DNA from 4 places in the Shewanella sp. 30m-14 genome. Region 1 is predicted to be linked to each of the others. Evidence: predicted binding sites of a transcription regulator. Region 1 holds the regulator's gene; each other region holds the start of a gene.

Region 1 (4,529 bases):
AGCGGTAAAACGCTTGTGGCGACTGGTAACCCAGCCACTTACACCCAAATAATGGATGATGGACGCCCGGCAACGGCTAGCGCAAAAGAGATCCGCTACGAACTTGCTACGCGCACACTCACCTTAGTCGGCGAAGCCACCCTAGCGCAAGACGGTAGCCAGGTCACAGGTAACCGCATTAAATACAACATCAGTTTGCAACAGCTTATTGCAGAAAGTACTGGCAAGGGCGATGACAGAGTTATCACCATTATTCAGCCTGAAACCTATCAGGAAGAGAAACCAGAATCGCCAGCGAAAAAGCAGGAACAGCAATGAACCAAATCACCTTAAAAGCGGTCAATCTTGCTAAGAGCTATAAAAATCGTGCCGTCGTACAAGATGTTAGCTTAACCGTAAAGACAGGTCAGATTGTTGGTTTGCTTGGCCCAAACGGTGCAGGAAAAACAACGACATTCTACATGGTGGTTGGCCTAGTACAGAGTGATAAGGGTAAGATCTTTATTGATGATGACGATCTTACGCTCGATCCTATGCATTTACGCGCCCGTAAAGGTATCGGTTACCTACCTCAGGAAGCCAGTATTTTTAGAAAGCTGTCAGTACGTGACAACATCATGGCCGTCTTACAGACTCGTCATGACATCAATAACGAGCAACGTGAAGAACAACTTGAGCATCTACTCGAAGAGTTTCATATCACTCACATTCGTGACAGCCAAGGTATGGCATTGTCTGGAGGCGAACGCCGCCGGGTAGAAATTGCTCGGGCACTCGCAGCTAATCCAAAGTTTATCTTGTTAGATGAGCCGTTCGCGGGTGTTGACCCCATTTCAGTTATCGATATTAAAAAAATTATTGAACAACTTAAGAGTCGCGGTCTGGGCGTACTGATCACCGATCATAATGTTCGCGAAACTTTGGACGTTTGTGAGCGTGCTTACATAGTAAGCCACGGAAATCTGATTGCTGAAGGTACACCTGCCGAAATCTTGGACAACCAACAGGTTCGAGCGGTGTACTTAGGTGAACAATTCAGGCTATAGTTAATTCACAGTATGGAAGCTGAAAAACTCAATATGGAATTATTTCCAAAAAAAAATCAACGTGTTGAGTTTTTGAGCAACCTTCGCCAGTTCAACGAGCTTTAACGTTTAACTACAGTGTAGGGAATAGCGGTAAAATGAAAGCGTCACTCCAGCTCAAAATGGGTCAACAGCTCACTATGACTCCCCAGTTACAACAGGCCATTCGCCTGTTACAACTGTCTTCTTTAGAGCTGCAACAAGAGATCCAACAAGCATTAGATTCTAATCCGTTACTGGAGCTAGATGAAGAGCAGTCAGATGGCGATATGATCAACGATGAAGATCACTCTGTAAATGACTCTAATAGTGAACTCACCCAAGATAGCGCAAGCGTTGACACCTCCGAAGCCCTCACCCAAGATTCCATGCCCGATGACCTGCCTATGGATACCACTTGGGATGAAGTCTACACCGTTTCCTCTAATGCTAGCTCAGGCGTAAGTCGTGAAGATGACATGCCATTCCAAGGCGAGACTAGCGAAGGCTTATATGAGCATCTTGAGTGGCAAAAGAACCTCACCCCATTTTCAGATAACGATCTTGCTATCGCCACCGCGATTATTGATGCGATCGATGAACGAGGTTATTTAACCCAGAGCTGTGACGAAATTCTCGAAGCGATGGGCGATCCTGAAACTGAACTCGATGAAGTCGAAGCCGTTTTAAAACGAATTCAACATTTTGATCCTATCGGTGTTGCCGCCCGCAACTTAAGTGAATGCCTACTTATCCAGCTAGCACAATATGCCGCAGATACACCGCACATTGAAAATGCAAGATTACTGATTAAAGACTATTTAGACCTTATTGCGGGGCGTGATTTTAGGCAGTTAATGCGTAAAACCAAACTCAAAGAGGATGATTTACGTGAGGCGATCACACTGATCCAAACTCTTAACCCAAGACCTGGGCTTGCCATTGCACGCAGTAAAGATGAATACGTCATTCCCGACGTGTCTGTCAGCAAGAAAAAAGGTCGCTGGGTGGTAGAGCTAAATCCTGACTATATGCCTAAGATTAATGTTAATCAGCATTACGCATCAATGGCGCGTAGCACAACGAATCAGGCCGACGGTCAATTTATCCGTGGCCACCTGCAAGAAGCTAAGTGGTTTATAAAGAGCCTGGAAAGCCGCAACGACACCTTATTGAAAGTGACAAACTGTATCGTCAAATTCCAGCAAGGCTTTTTTGAGTTCGGTGAAGAAGCCATGAAACCTATGGTACTCAATGACATTGCCGAAGCTGTTGAAATGCATGAATCTACCATTTCACGCGTTACCACACAGAAGTACATGCACACCCCAAGGGGCATTTTTGAACTAAAATATTTCTTCTCAAGCCATGTGGGTACCGACGATGGCGGAGAATGCTCATCGACAGCAATTAGGGCATTTATTAAGAAATTAGTCGCAGCTGAAAACCAGAGGAAACCGTTAAGCGATAGCAAAATGGCCCAGCTTCTGGCTGAACAAGGGATTAAAGTTGCTAGACGTACGATTGCAAAATATCGAGAAGCGATGCTGATCCCGCCCTCAAACCAACGTAAGAGTTTATAACTCAAAATTAGGCACATGGAGGATCGATAATGCAAATCAACCTGACAGGACATCACATCGAAATCACCGATTCACTACGCGGTTATGTAGAAGAGAAATTTACAAAGCTTGAACGACATTTCGATCAGATCAATAATGTGCACGTTATTTTGAATGTACAAAAAATGCAGCAGATTGCCGAAGCTAAAATTCACCTTAAAAAAGGGGAAGTATTTGCTATTTCGGAACATGCAGATATGTATGCTGCAATAGACTCCCTGATCGATAAACTAGATCGTCAGGTTATTAAACACAAAGAGAAGCTGACTAAACACTAACGATGGAACTAAGTACCATCCTGCAGCCGGAGTGCACTACCTGCGCCACTCCGGGCAGTAAGAAAAAAGTACTGGAGTTAATCAGTGACATTGCCGCTGTCCAGTACCCAACCCTTTCTTCACAAGAGATCTTTGAAAGTCTCTTGGCACGAGAGAAAATGGGTAGCACGGGAATAGGTAATGGTATAGCGATTCCTCATGGAAGGCTGTCGAATATAGAACGTCCAGTTGCAGTATTAGTTAAATGTGAAGTTCCTATCCCATTTGACTCATTCGATAAGCAGCCTGTCGATATTCTATTTGCTTTATTGGTGCCATCTGATCAGTGTGAGCAACATTTAGCAACACTGTCTTGTATGGCTGAAAAACTCAACGATAAAGCGGTGGTTAAGCAGTTGAGAAAGACCAGCAATGAATCAGAGCTATACCAAGTCATTACCCAATAGCTAACTACTCAGGTCTTTAAGTTATTTATTTTTTACACAAAAGGTAAATGATTTAAAGACCTAAGTAATTATTACAGCAATATTATTTATTCTTATTCACCCGCTCAACTTCTTGCTTTCAGCCTTAAAAAAGTTAATCTATACACTTACACAATATAACCACAAAAATCATACATTTTGTTTAATGTCTATCAGGTAATCATACGATGAAGCTTGTTTTAGTCTCAGGTCGCTCCGGTTCAGGTAAGTCCGTTCTATTAAGAATGCTAGAAGATCTCGGCTATTATTGTGTCGATAACCTGCCCTTGCCAATGATGGGGACCTTACTCAAAGAGCTATCGGGTAACACTAAGCTTGTCGCCATCAGTGTCGATATTCGTAACCTGCCAGAAAAGAAAGATGAGCTGGTTAAGCACCTCACTTTTCTGCCTGATGGGGTTGAGTTATTAAGCTTTTTCCTTAACTCAAGCGATGAAGTGCTACTTAAACGTTATAACGAGACCCGTCGTCTGCACCCTTTATCGCACGATAACATTTCGCTTAAAGAGGCCATTGCGCTAGAAGGTCGCTTGCTAGAGCCGCTAGCCAACATTGTCGATCATTATATCGATACCTCAAATCTCAACATTTACGATCTTAATGATCAGGTGCGTGAGATCCTACTTGGCAATCTTGATAAAGAGTTGATGATCAACTTCGAATCGTTTGGTTTTAAACATGGTATGCCAACCGAAGCTGACTTTATGTTTGATGTACGTTTTTTGCCAAACCCACATTGGGAGCCCGACCTGCGCCCTATGACTGGGCTCGACCAACCAGTACAAGATTTCTTAAATGAACGCCCAATGGTCAACCTGTTTATTAAACAGATTGAAGATCTACTCGAAACTTGGTTACCCGATCTAGAACGTAACAACCGTAGCTACCTTACCATTGCGATTGGCTGTACCGGTGGCCAACACCGATCGGTTTATATCACTGAGCGCCTTGCTGCTCACTTCAAAGATGGCAAACATAAAATACAAGTCCGCCACCGTGAGCTAAAAAATGCCGACCATTGAACGTGAAGTTACCATCTGCAATAAACTAGGTCTTCACGCTCGCGCTGCCACAAAACTC
Region 2 (4,529 bases), on a different contig from region 1:
GGTCGCAGACAGACTACCTAATGTTAGGTAGGTTTGGTAGTTCTTCATCTGATTGTGTTGATTTTAATTTTCGGGCGACCCTAATAACAGCTAAAACCGTTTAACCTTCACCACTGTTTTACGGCTTTTTATTTTAATTCCCCATTAAAACCTTTCTATCGCATCTGCGACGGCGCTGATTTCAATACGACTGACGCTGTTTTAGACTGACGCTGTTTGAGATAGGGTCTATTTTGATAGAGGCTGTGCTAGATAGGGCCTATTTTAGCCTGGAAGGCTAGATTTTTGGCGTTATTGTGGGGATTGACTAAAATCTTGGATAGGTTTAAAAACGCGGTCATCGGACTCTTAGCTTTGAAAAGTAGCTTTGAACAGCAGCTTTGAGTACAGGTGTGTGGCGTTGAATATAGAAAAGGCAAGGTGTGAAAACGAGTCTTTGCGTTTTGAGATACAAGAGCACGGCTTGGGCAGGCTTTTTTAAAAGGCAGGCTAAAGCTGCTGTGTGCCTATTGGCTTTATGCTGTGCCGGTGGAGCTTATGCCGATACCCTGTATTTGACTTCTGTTCATTGGCCCCCTTTCTCGGGAGGGCAATTAAAACATCAAGGCGCATGTATTGCTGTGACTCGAGCGGCGCTAAAAGCGGTAGGCCATAATGTTGTTGTAGATTTCTACCCATGGAGTCGAGCGGTGAGAATGGCATCACGTAATAATTCTAAGTACCTTGGTTACCTTCCTGAATATGCATATCCAACAGATAAGTTTGTTTTTTCTGAGTCTATGGGGCGAAGTGGCTTAGGTTTAGTAGAGCAAAAGTCCCATCCTATCAGCTGGACGCAGCAGAGCGACTTGAATCACTATACTATCGGAGTGGTTGAAGGTTATGTCAATACTCCAGAACTGGATGGGATGATGGCACAAGGAGTGCAGCCTTTTGAGGCGGTGGCATCGGATCAACATAATGTGAACAAGGTGGTTACTGGTCGAATCGACGGTGCGATAATTGATGAGCATGTTCTGCAGTATATTTTGGCGCAACCGAATATGAAGGCGCTAAAGCATAAACTGCAATTTAATAAGAAGCTTTTGACCTATAAAGAGTTATTTATCGCATTTAAAAATAATGAAGCGGGGCGTAAGTGGCGTGAGCGATTTAATCAAGGTCTTAGCAAAATTGATGTGAAGGCTATTCTAGAAAAAAATATGGTTCAGTGATGTTATTTATCTGAGTTAACCGGTATGAAACCTCAAGTCTTTTTCTCCCCAAATCGTCTTTATTAAAATACTTATTTATTAAAAACTGTCTTTATTAAAAGTCTTCTTTATCAAACTATCAATGAGAACAAATGAAATCAGCGACTTTTGGGCCACATCGCTGAGCAGTTAGCTCCTACATGATGAATGATATTGAGCGAAATCAAAGCCTGACAGGTTCGCCTTGAATGCGTAAAAGCTTGCTCAATATTATTGAGCAAGCTTAGTTAACTTTTTTCATTAGTTAACTGATTACACAAGATAAGCATTCAAGATAGATTTGAGTTTCGACTCGCCACAAAAACCTTGCTGCAATACCTATTACTTAACAAGATCATTAGGCCTTTGCCACTACGGTTTGGCCGATAGGGGTTAAACTCAATATCGCTAATTTGAGATGTTGCAAAGCAAATGGGATCCCGATAATCGTGACCGCACAAGCTAATGCATGAGCAATGTGCCCGATAGCTAGCCAGATCCCAAAAAATAGGAACCAGATAATATTACCCACCATGCCAAATGCGCCGGTACCTATATCTTCACTGCCCGTTAGTGTGCGTCTATTGATTGAATCTTGTCCAAATGGCCAGAATGTCATTTCACCTATTACAAAGCAGGCTCTACCGAAGGGAATGCCGATAATACTGATAAAACACAGTAGCCCTACAAACCACCATGCTAGACCCATAACAAAACCACCTAAAACAAACCAAGCAATATTAAACACTAAACGTAGTACTGCCATTAACGGCTCCTTAATTTTCATTCCCTCTTTAGGGTATGTTTTTATCTAAGCGATTTTCGTGCCAACATGTAAGGCATTGTATTTAAGTGTTTTTAATTGTAATTTGCTAGCGAGTAGAAAGTATCGGTAAGCCTTTTGACTAATAATTAGTGATTTTTACATTGAGTCTTCAGCAGGCTTACTTTGCGGCTATGAGCAAAAATTGAGTTGTTGCTACTTTTAACCCTGTGGATAGGTTATTAATTCTCTTACCTCAAATGGGGCAAAGGATTAGAATAGACTGGGAAAAATTATTAATTAACCGTCAGGGATCTGAGTGAGTACTTCTTTGTTAGCTAACACACCGGTAGAAACCATCTCTTTTAATGGCAATCATGTTTATGTGAAACGTGACGATCTGTTAAGTGAGGCATTTTCTGGAAATAAAGCGCGTAAATTTGCCTATTTTCTTGATAATGAATTTCCAGGTAAGTCTGGTTTAGTCGGCCATGGCTCGCCTGTAGCCAATTCTCTGTATTCGATGTCGGCATTAGCCAAAATTAAGGGATTAAGGCTCGATTTTTATGTCGACCATATTGCGGAACAGGTATTGAGCTCGACGGTTGGTAACTATGCCGCGGCCATCGCTAACGGTGCGAATGTCATTGATGTGTCAACGTTGTCGGATAGGCAAGATTTGAGCTGTATTGAGTATATTGAGCAACATGTTTTACCCCATCATGATGAACTACTGTTTGTTCCTGAAGGAGGGCGCTGTGAATATGCACGCTATGGGGTACATAAATTGGCACAAGAAGTGGTTGATTGGTGTGCGAGTGAGCAGCTAAGTGAGTTACGAGTGTTTCTCCCCTCGGGAACGGGCACAACGGCGGTATTTTTAAGTGAATATATGGCGTTATATGCGCCACACATCGAAGTATTAACGTGCGCCTGTGTCGGTGATAACGATTATCTAAAACAGCAGTTTAGGCTTCTGGTGAGTAATGAGCAATTACACCCTAGGATTGTTGATATAGGCAAAAAATATCATTTTGGTAAGCTGTATAAGCCTTTTTACGATATGTATAACAAGGTGTCAGAGTCAGGTATTGAGTTTGAACTACTTTACGATCCACTTGGCTGGATGTGTGTTGAAAAACTACTTGATACAGAGCCGTGCTTACCAATGCTTTATATTCACCAAGGCGGGTTACTCGGTAATGCAACTATGCTCCCCAGATATAAACGTAAATACAGCTTCTGAGATATAAACGTAAATATGACTGGTAAGATTTAAAGATTTAGCGGTAACAGACGCTTTGGAATATGAGTTAGGAAGAGATTATTCCATTTGGTTAGGCTAGATACCTTTCAGTTAAGTAAAGCAGTTAGGTAAAGCCTAAACCAAATGAATGTGACTAAATAGCTGAGTAGATGTGTCAGTCCTATTCGTTTGCCTATGAAGACAAACATTCGATACGAGTGAGAGGAGGTGTATCGAAGAGTCGTTTTTTACTATTTTAGCTTATTTATTGCTAGACAATAACCATTTCATAAATTGAAGCGCTTCAGTACGCTTAGAAAATGTTTGTCTATTTTTGCCTTGACTGTCAGTAAAGGCGATTGATGTTTTGTTGACTGAAATAGAATCAACTGGAAAGTTAACTGTAATTTCATGTCCATTTACTTGGTATGACATATGCCACACTCCTTTTATTTTAAGCTACCTAATCCAGGTAGTGCTTTTTAACAATAAGATATCCTTAGCATTTTTGCGAAAGATGAATTTTAAGTTCTATTCGAGATTACTCATCTTTTAATGCTTATACAAGTCGCTTGCGTTTAATTATGTATGTGAATGTGTTTGCGATGTCACAAATTTCACATATAAACAAGCTGCTTAGCAGTTAAGCATAATGTTATGACAGTAGCATGACTGTAATAAAGATGATTTTAACCAGTTGAGATAACGCTTATGTGGGGATCAAACGACGAGTCGTGGATTTTACAAAAAGGCGGTGATTTCTATCTAAAAGGGTCTATCTGAAAAACTGAGCGAATTATATTCAGTGTGGTTTTAATGTCAAGCCTTTAATTGAACAATTTCTGCTTTTTTTACACTCAATTGAGTGTTAACAGTGGGTTAAAGTTTGCTAAGGTGTGTAGCACTTGTTCTGCTAGCGCAAGGAATCGTCCTTCTAATGGAGTCTTCATGTTACGGTTTACCTCAGTTTTAGTCTTATTTATCGCACTTATCACTCCTTTTGTTGCACATAGTACGGGCGTTATCACGGCTGCGCAGCAACCAGCCAAGGATCCCCAGACACTACCTGCCAAAGAAGAGTTATACGATTATAAAGACAGCTTATTTCGAGATACCCCAAGGGGGACGCTGGCAGGATTTTTCGAAGCCGCATTTGAGCAAAATTATGATAAAGCGGCTAAGTATTTGGACTTACGATACTTACCTGATGGAATGAATGCCGAGCAGGGGCCTGAATATGCCAAGCAGCTGATAGCCATCATTGAACGAAATCTTTGGGTTAACCTGC
Region 3 (4,529 bases), on a different contig from region 1:
GGATATGATCCCCCAAGTCATAGGTTAACTATTTACAGGTGCTTATGAACATCGATTGTTATTTCCCGATGGTGAAAAAGAGCGGCTCACAGGTAATGATTAATCTGTATAGCAAGTTCTTAATGAATACGCGGAATTAATTATGGAGATCTTGCTCGATACCATCATGAACGGCATCGCAGGTTACATGTGGCCTTTAACGCGAATTTCCAGCATGTTTATGGTGATGGTCGTCTTTGGTGCAACGACGACTCCCACTAGAGTAAGGTTATTACTCTCTGTTGCCGTTACGGTTGCTGTCGCTCCAGTACTGCCTACTATGCCCACAATCGATCTATTTTCATTGAGTGCAGCCTTTATCACCGCACAGCAAATTGTTATTGGCGTCGCGATGGGGTTTGCCACACAATTGCTAATGCAGACCTTTGTCCTTACCGGTCAGATCATCGGTATGCAGACCAGTCTAGGTTTCGCCTCTATGGTCGATCCTAGCTCGGGACAACAAACCCCAGTTATTAGTAACTTCTTCTTACTGCTCACCACCATGATTTTCTTAGCGGTAGATGGTCACCTGTTATTGATAAAAATGGTGATCGCCAGCTTTGATTCTATCCCGGTGTCTATGCAAGGGTTAAGTCTGGCGAGTTACCGCCTATTTACCGAATTTGTGGGCTATATGTTTGGTGCAGCCTTGACGATGTCGCTATCCGCTATTGTGGCGCTGCTCACCATTAACTTGTCATTTGGTGTAATGACGCGCGCCTCACCACAGTTAAATATCTTCTCTATCGGCTTTCCTGTCACCATGATTGCAGGCTTGTTTATTCTTTGGCTAACTTTGTCACCCATCATGACGCATTTTGATGAAGTGTGGCGTGAAGTTCAGCTACTACTTTGTAATGTACTTGAGCTGCAATGCCGCGCCGATGGTGGGCTGTAATCATGCTTTATGGCGAATGGCTATCAGCAATAGTGTTCACGTTACAAGGTGGAGGGCGGCTATAAATGGCTGAAAACGATAGTAGCCAAGAAAAAACAGAGGAGGCCACCTCCAGAAAGTTGCAACAGGCCAAAGACAAAGGGCAGGTTGCACGCTCAAAAGATCTAGGAACTTCTGCCGTACTGATCGCGGCTTCGGTAGGCTTGTTAATGACTGGCCCCGATATCGCACAGGCGATGCATAACATCATGACGAAGTTATTTACGCAGAGTCGTGACGAGATTTTTGATACCAATCAGATGATGAATGTTTGGGGGATGGTAGGCACTGAACTTGCAGTCCCGTTGATGGGTTTTATTGCGTTTTTAGCCTTAATCGCATTTGCAGGTAATGTCGCCCTTGGTGGCATGTCATTTTCGGTTAAAGCTTTTATGCCCAAGGCCAGCAAAATGAGCCCTATGGCTGGGTTTAAGCGGATGTTTGGCGTGCAAGCCTTGGTTGAACTTACTAAAGGTATTGCTAAGTTCTCTGTGGTCGCCATTACTGCCTATCTATTATTGACCCTCTATTTAGATGATATTTTGATGCTGTCGCAAGATCACTTGCCAGGCAATATTTACCATGCTCTGGACATAGTGGTATGGATATTTATTTTACTTTGCGCATCCACTTTCCTGATCGTCATTATTGATGTGCCATTTCAGATTTGGAATCATGCCAAACAGTTAAAGATGACCAAGCAAGAAGTGAAAGACGAATACAAGGACACCGAAGGAAAGCCAGAGGTGAAAGGACGCATTCGTCAGTTACAACACGAGATGTCTCAAAGGCGGATGATGGGGGAAGTGCCCAATGCCGACGTTATTGTTGTTAACCCTGAGCATTACGCCGTGGCGGTTAAATACGATGCGACACGTTCTACGGCCCCCTTTGTGGTGGCAAAAGGCGTGGATGAAGTGGCGTTTAAAATCAGAGAAATTGCTAGAGAGCACGACGTGGCAATAGTCTCAGCTCCGCCACTGGCACGTGCTATTTTTCATACTACTAAAATTGACCAAGAGATCCCTGAAGGGTTATTCACTGCAGTGGCTCAGGTGCTTGCTTATGTATTCCAATTACGACAATACCAAAAGGGCAAGGGCAGGCGTCCTAATCCTGTTCCAATTAAACAGCCGATCCCAGATGAATTAAAACATTAAAGTCCTTTTTATGCCCAAAAATCAACCACTCGCAACGTCAGATATTCTTTGCTAGTCGCTTTCAGGTTATAGTCGCGACAATTCTTATAAAAATAATTGGTACAGTATTTGCTGTATTGGCGTTAGACGTCAAAGATCGGACTCAGGGTGAATGGAACTTAAAGCAAGTCTAGGCCAATTAAAACAGATAAAGCCTGCGCATTTAAAAGGTATTGGTACGCCGTTATTGGTTTTAGCCGCTCTGGCTATGATCATTTTACCTATGCCCGCGTTCCTGCTCGATATCCTTTTTACCTTCAATATCGCACTGGCACTCGTGGTACTCCTCGTTGCCATTTACAGCGACAGACCGCTAGATTTTGCTGCATTCCCTACCGTTTTGCTGGTGGCAACCCTACTCAGGCTTGCACTGAACGTTGCCTCAACGCGTGTGGTCCTGCTTGAAGGCCATAATGGTGGTGACGCGGCAGGTAAGGTGATTGAGGCCTTTGGCTCTGTGGTGATTGGTGGCAACTATGCCGTTGGTCTAGTCGTGTTTTTAATCCTTATTATTATCAACTTTGCCGTTGTGACAAAAGGCGCGGGGCGAATATCTGAGGTAAGTGCTCGCTTTACCCTAGACGCCATGCCAGGTAAGCAGATGGCGATTGATGCCGACTTAAACGCTGGCTTATTAACGCAAGAAGAAGCGCGTTCTCGCCGCGCTGAAGTGACCCGTGAAGCCGACTTTTACGGTGCCATGGACGGTGCATCAAAATTTGTAAAAGGTGATGCGGTCGCCGGTATATTAATTCTTGTGATTAACATTGTGGGCGGTTTTATTATTGGTATCGCTCAGCATGATTTATCTTTCTCTGCGGCAGTTGAAATTTATACCCTATTAACGATTGGTGATGGCCTAGTGGCGCAGATCCCCGGTCTACTCTTATCTATTGCCGCGGCTTTGATGGTAACGCGTCAAAATGAATCCGGTGATATGGGCGAAATGGTTATGGGGCAGATGTTTGACAGTCCCAAGGCGCTAGCCATCGCTTCAGGCGTGATGTTCGTGATGGGCATTGTGCCAGGTATGCCACATTTGGTGTTCTTATCATGTGCAGCGGCAGCTGGCGCGGGCGCTTACTTCATTAAGAAAAAGCAACAAACAGACCGAGAGCGCGCACTGGAGCTGGCAAAAACAGGTCCTGTTGAGCCTCGCGACTCGCAGCCAAAAGAGCTGAGTTGGGATGATGTACAGCATGTTGACACCATTGGCCTAGAAGTGGGTTACCGCTTAATTCCATTAGTGGATAAAGGTCAGGGCGGCGAGCTGCTTGGACGCATTAAAGGCGTGCGTAAGAAGCTCTCACAAGAGCTAGGCTTTCTGGTGCCAGCGGTTCACATTCGCGATAACCTCGATTTATCCCCCAATGCTTACCGGATCTCATTAATGGGCGTGGCATCGGGTGAAGCTGAAATTCGTCATGACTGTGAGCTAGCGATTAATCCTGGGCAAGTATATGGCAAGCTAGATGGTATCGAAACGAAAGACCCCGCTTTTGGTCTGGATGCGGTGTGGATCGCTCCCGAAATGCGTGAGCACGCACAAACCTTAGGTTACACGGTAGTGGACGCCTCAACGGTAGTGGCCACTCACATCAGCCAACTATTATCGAATAACGCCGCCAAACTGCTTGGCTATGAAGAAGTTCAGCAACTACTTGAAATGCTTGGTAAGCATTCGCCTAAGTTGGTTGATGGCTTTATTCCAGATGTGATGCCACTGGGCAGCGTCGTTAAAGTGATGCAGAACTTGCTCAATGAAGGTGTGTCTATTCGTGACATGAAGACCATCGTACAGACGTTACTTGAATATGGACCAAAGAGCAGCGACACCGAAGTATTAACTGCTGCGGTTCGAATAGCCCTAAAACGTATGATAGTGCAAGAGATCAGCGGACCTGAGCTTGAAATCCCTGTCATTACTTTGGCGCCAGAGTTGGAACAAATGTTGCATCAGTCTATGCAGGCAACGGGAGGCGATGGTCCGAATATCGAGCCAAGCCTTGCAGAGCGTATGCAGAAGTCGTTAGTGGACGCCACGCAGCGTCAAGAAATGGTTGGTCAGCCTGCAATTTTATTGACGTCAGGCATGCTACGTTCAACGTTATCGCGATTTGTTAAGCATACGATCCCTAATTTACGGGTGATTTCATATCAAGAAGTCCCCGACGAGAAGCAAATACGCATCGTCTCGGCAGTGGGTCAGTAGAGGTCGAATAATTGAAGATTAAAAGGTTTTTAGCAAAAGATATGCGCTCGGCCCTAGCCCAAGTTAAAGAAACCTTGGGGTCAGATGCTGTCATCATGTCAAACAAGAAAGTGACCGGTGGCATTGAGATTGTTGCGGC
Region 4 (4,529 bases), on a different contig from region 1:
AATAAGCCCACTAAACTGTTAATTATTCCTAAAGATTACAATTTAAAAGCTAAAGCCTGCTGTACGCAAAAAATAATAAAATTTATCCATAAAATAAGCCTATACGGCTTGCCCGCGAGCCAATTTAAAGCGCAGTAGGCTCAGAAGTAAGTTCACCCTGTCAGTGAAACAAATGGACTCAATTAAGCTGCTTGGCGAGATAGAGCGAGACTATTAAGCGAAGCAGTTAAAGCGAAGCAGTTAAAGCGAAGCAGTTAAAGCGAAGCAGTTAAAGCGAAGCAGTTAAAGCGAAGCGAAAATAGTCTAGCAATATATGTGCGCTGACACTTGGCAGGACTCAAGATGAATCCCGAGTAACTCCTAAACTGCCGCGATGAATATACTAACAATACCTAAATCGAACGATTAGCGCAGTTGCTCTCAAGGACTCAAGCTCTAATCGAGCGGTACCTTAGCGCCCTGCTCTTTAGGAGAGTCGATTTGAATAAAAAGCTCCTTATTTTGGTAAGCATAAGGTCTGTAAAATAAACCTTGGCAGGAAAAGTATCGATAAGGCATTGCGAAAGGCACACAACCAAAAGGTAAGCTTTGCAATATTTGGATCTGTTGCTGATAACGCAGCGCTTCACGCCATGCATGCTGCCTTTGCACTTCATCCCTAACCGCAAATGCATCAAACGGCTCACTGGACTTTCGCACTATAACTTGGCCAGCGCTGGCACTTGTCGCCAGCGCCATAAGCAATATAGTGCTCAGTAGTTTCAATGCTTTCATAAAAGATCCATGCTCAACCCGCTGATAACTTACTTTAGCCTAATTCTGTTGAGCCTTAAACTCTCTGATCACATAACAATACATGAAACAAAAGAGCTTATACCCATAGGCATAAGCTCTTTATTTATATCACGGCTTGTAACGGTTGGTTACTCTGAAAGCCTAACTACCACTCTTAACCGATACAAACTCTGGATAAGCATCAATTCCGCAATCAGAAGCATCCATTCCATTATATTCTTCTTCTTCTGTAACACGGATCCCCATGGTCACCTTCAGTGCAAACCAAACCACAGTCGACGCTAAAAATACCCAGCCAAAAATTACGGCCGCGCCATATAACTGGGTCAAGAGTGACGCATCAGCATTTGATACTGGCACTAATACCAGTCCAAGCAATCCTGCAACACCGTGAACAGAAATCGCACCAACTGGATCATCAATCTTGATCCTATCGAAGGCAACAATCGAGAACACCACTAAGCCACCCGCGACAGTACCAATCACACCAGCCATGACTAATGAGGGTGACAATGGATCCGCTGTAATCGCTACCAGCCCAGCTAAGGCACCATTTAAGATCATGGTCAAATCAGCCTTCCCCCAAATCAGTCGACATACAATCAGCGCAGCAATCGCGCCAAATGCTGCCGCCGAATTGGTGTTAACAAATATTTTAGCCACAGCGCTGGCATTCTCAGCATCCGATATCAAAAGCTGCGAGCCACCATTAAAGCCAAACCAGCCCATCCATAAAATAAACATACCCAGCGTTGCCATAGGTAAATTTGAACCCGGAATAGGGTTCACTTGACCGTTAGCGCCATACTTACCTTTACGCGCACCGAGCAGTAATACACCTGAAAGCGCTGCTGCAGCCCCCGCCATATGTACAATGCCACTGCCTGCAAAATCAACAAAACCAGCTTCAGACAGAAAACCGCCGCCCCATGTCCAATAGCCTTCAACAGGGTAAATTACCGCCGTCATAAATACTGAGAAACACAAAAATGCCCATAATTTCATACGCTCGGCAACCGCGCCAGATACAATAGACATTGCCGTAGCCACAAACACGACTTGGAAAAAGAAGTCTGACTCCAATGCATGATCAGCCCCTTCCCCTTGAGAGCCAATTAATGAGCCGAATGAGGGCAACCATCCCCCTTCGGCATTACCAACATACATGATGTTGTAGCCCACAATCAGGTACATCACACAAGCAATAGAATATAGACACACATTTTTAGTGAGAATTTCAGTGGTATTTTTAGAGCGAACTAACCCAGCTTCTAACATGGCAAATCCTGCAGCCATCCACATGACTAGTGCGCCTGAAATCAAAAAATAAAATGTATCTAGGGCAAAGCGTAACTCTGTTACCGTCAGTCCCAACTTAGTTAAATCATCCATCAGCTTTCCCCTTACAGTGCTTCGTTATCAACTTCGCCAGTTCGAATACGGATAGCTTGCTCAAGATCCGTAACAAAAATTTTGCCATCGCCTATTTTCCCTGTTCTCGCTGCGCCAGTGATCGCTTCGAGTAACAGTTCTAGCCTGTCAGCTTTGATGGCAATTTCTAATTTCACTTTTGGTAGAAAATCCACTTGGTACTCTGCGCCACGATACAGTTCGGTATGGCCTTTTTGACGACCAAAACCTTTTACCTCTGTAACCGTCATCCCCTCAATGCCCACTTCAGCTATCGCTTCTCTAACATCGTCTAATTTAAATGGCTTAATTATCGCGCTTACCAATTTCATGGTTATCTCCCCAATTACATTCCCTATTTGCTTAAACATAATTCAAGCATTAGGCCAAAGTTATTAACCATTTAAATTCAACAAGATAAGATTTTACGCGCAATTAACACTGCATATTAACGCACCAAACAAGTGCAAGCATGCAGGGGCTGCACAAAGATAAAGCAGCAATATCGAGCCAGGTTAGACCTATTTCTAATTGGATAAACCAAACAGATCCGCTTTACTGAACAATTAACTCCCCTTGCAAAATAGAGAAGCCTAAGATGCTAAAAGCAGAAGAATGTGTATTGGTTGTGGTCGATGTACAAGGTCAACTCGCACGGGTTATGCACCAAAGTGAGCAACTGCATCGTAAGCTAGAGATATTAATTAAGGGGATACAGCTATTTGATATTCCAATTTTGTGGCTCGAACAAATACCACAGAAGTTAGGACGGACAAGTGAAAACCTAGCCCTGGCGCTGGCAAAAACCACAGAACCTATCGCCAAGGATCATTTTAGTGGTTGGCAAGCTGATACATTTAGAGAAAAGCTCAGCTCGATGGAGCGTAAGCAGGTTATCTTAGCGGGTATTGAAACTCACGTGTGTGTTTACCAGACCTGCAGAGATCTGTTAGATCACGGCTACCATGCTCATCTTGTAACTGATGCGATGTCGTCAAGAGAAGAGAGTAATAAGGTAAGCGGATTAGAGATGATGTTAAGTTATGGTGCAATGCAGACCAATGTTGAGTCACTACTGTTTGAGTTACAACATCAAGCTAATGGCGATCGTTTTAAAGCCTTGCTTAAACTCATCAAGTAAAAGCCAAAAAAAGCCCTCCGAAGAGGGCTTCTATGCTAAAGACTTATTCTAGACACTTAACTTATAAGCACTATATAGTGTCAGTAGACTTATTTGTAAGTCGCTTCACGCTTTTCAGCTTCTGCATCCCACTTAGGTAGCACAGTCTTCTTGAATTCAGCTTTATCAGCATTCATCTTATCCATATCCATACCTAGAGCCGCTTGCGCCTTAGCTTTAGTAGAGATATCTGGAAGAGCGATAGGCTGTGGTACGCCTTTCTTAGCAAGTAGTTGAGCTAGCTTAACGCGAGCATCAGCAGCTTTGTTTAGTGCAGTACCTAGTACACGTAGCGCTTCATCTGGAGCATGAGATGCTACACCATGAGAGGCGATTGCATAATCCCAGCGCCATTGACCGTGACGGATATCCAATAAGATTGGAGCCATTTCAGCTTCTGTTGCGCCGGCTTCCCAAGCTGCACCAGCTTCGAAGTGAGCTTTAACTAACTGCTCTTCAGCTTGAAGTTGGATCTGCTTAACCTTCGCTTTACGCTCGTTATCTAGGTTAACCATGAACTCTTTGCTTTGATCATGACAAGTACCACACGTTTCTTCGAAACGATCGAACGGGTTACCCACTTTGTGATCGGTAAACTTACGACCTTCAGCATTCTTAACTTTAGGCATGTGACAGTCAGTACAACTTACGTTGTTTTTACCGTGCATACCTAGCTGCCAAGTTTCATAACCTGGGTGCTGTGCTTTTAGCATTGGCGTCTTAGAGATGGCGTGAGTCCAATCTGCGAAATCGATAGCATCATAGTATGCTTCCATATCTTCTACAGTTGTGCCCTTGTCCCATGGGAACTTAACAAAACCTTTCTTATCAGCAGTTTTTTCGAAGTAGTACTCTACGTGACACTGACCACAAACCATTGATTGCTTGTCTTTACGAGAAGCTTCATCGAATGGTGTGCCAATTGCTTCCATACCGCGCTCAGCGAATGGACGAGAGATGCGTAGCTTAGACTTGCCTTTTTCGTGACAATCAGAACAGCCGATAGAGTTAACGATTTCTGGACCGCCTTTAGACCACTTACCTTTAAAGTAACCGTCTTCACCTTGCTCTTCGATCATGCGAGGTACATCTGGGCTCTTACAAGACCAACATGCCATTGGCATTGGACCATCTTCAGCAGTCT

The links. The regulator sigma-54, encoded in region 1, starts transcription at its own class of promoters, with help from an activator protein. The targets are predictions, from matches to a motif close to GTTGGCACGNNNNTNGNNT.
Region 2: a site for sigma-54 is predicted at 2,046-2,064, ahead of ACVBIU_RS00435 (YccF domain-containing protein). Genes of this name have one in related genera too.
Region 3: a site for sigma-54 is predicted at 2,235-2,253, ahead of flhA (flagellar biosynthesis protein FlhA). Genes of this name have one in related genera too.
Region 4: a site for sigma-54 is predicted at 2,578-2,596, ahead of ACVBIU_RS04820 (P-II family nitrogen regulator). Genes of this name have one in related genera too.

What each region holds. Positions count from the first base shown of each region.
Region 1 is NZ_JBRILW010000005.1:12,879-17,407, forward strand. Features, by position in the region: gene lptA (lipopolysaccharide transport periplasmic protein LptA) at 1-318, shown strand, start outside; gene lptB (LPS export ABC transporter ATP-binding protein) at 315-1,046, shown strand; gene ACVBIU_RS05185 (RNA polymerase factor sigma-54) at 1,184-2,647, shown strand; gene hpf (ribosome hibernation promoting factor) at 2,677-2,964, shown strand; gene ptsN (PTS IIA-like nitrogen regulatory protein PtsN) at 2,967-3,410, shown strand; gene rapZ (RNase adapter RapZ) at 3,617-4,471, shown strand; gene ACVBIU_RS05205 (HPr family phosphocarrier protein) at 4,458-4,529, shown strand, end outside.
Region 2 is NZ_JBRILW010000001.1:96,590-101,118, forward strand. Features, by position in the region: gene ACVBIU_RS00430 (substrate-binding periplasmic protein) at 501-1,214, shown strand; gene ACVBIU_RS00435 (YccF domain-containing protein) at 1,591-1,998, opposite strand; gene ACVBIU_RS00440 (pyridoxal-phosphate dependent enzyme) at 2,327-3,241, shown strand; gene ACVBIU_RS00445 (hypothetical protein) at 3,503-3,676, opposite strand; gene ACVBIU_RS00450 (mechanosensitive ion channel family protein) at 4,190-4,529, shown strand, end outside.
Region 3 is NZ_JBRILW010000015.1:21,902-26,430, reverse strand. Features, by position in the region: gene fliQ (flagellar biosynthesis protein FliQ) at 1-28, shown strand, start outside; gene fliR (flagellar biosynthetic protein FliR) at 143-940, shown strand; gene flhB (flagellar biosynthesis protein FlhB) at 1,006-2,139, shown strand; gene flhA (flagellar biosynthesis protein FlhA) at 2,291-4,390, shown strand; gene flhF (flagellar biosynthesis protein FlhF) at 4,402-4,529, shown strand, end outside.
Region 4 is NZ_JBRILW010000004.1:188,278-192,806, reverse strand. Features, by position in the region: gene ACVBIU_RS04830 (hypothetical protein) at 436-774, opposite strand; gene ACVBIU_RS04825 (ammonium transporter) at 937-2,187, opposite strand; gene ACVBIU_RS04820 (P-II family nitrogen regulator) at 2,199-2,537, opposite strand; gene ACVBIU_RS04815 (isochorismatase family protein) at 2,804-3,346, shown strand; gene nrfA (ammonia-forming nitrite reductase cytochrome c552 subunit) at 3,436-4,529, opposite strand, start outside.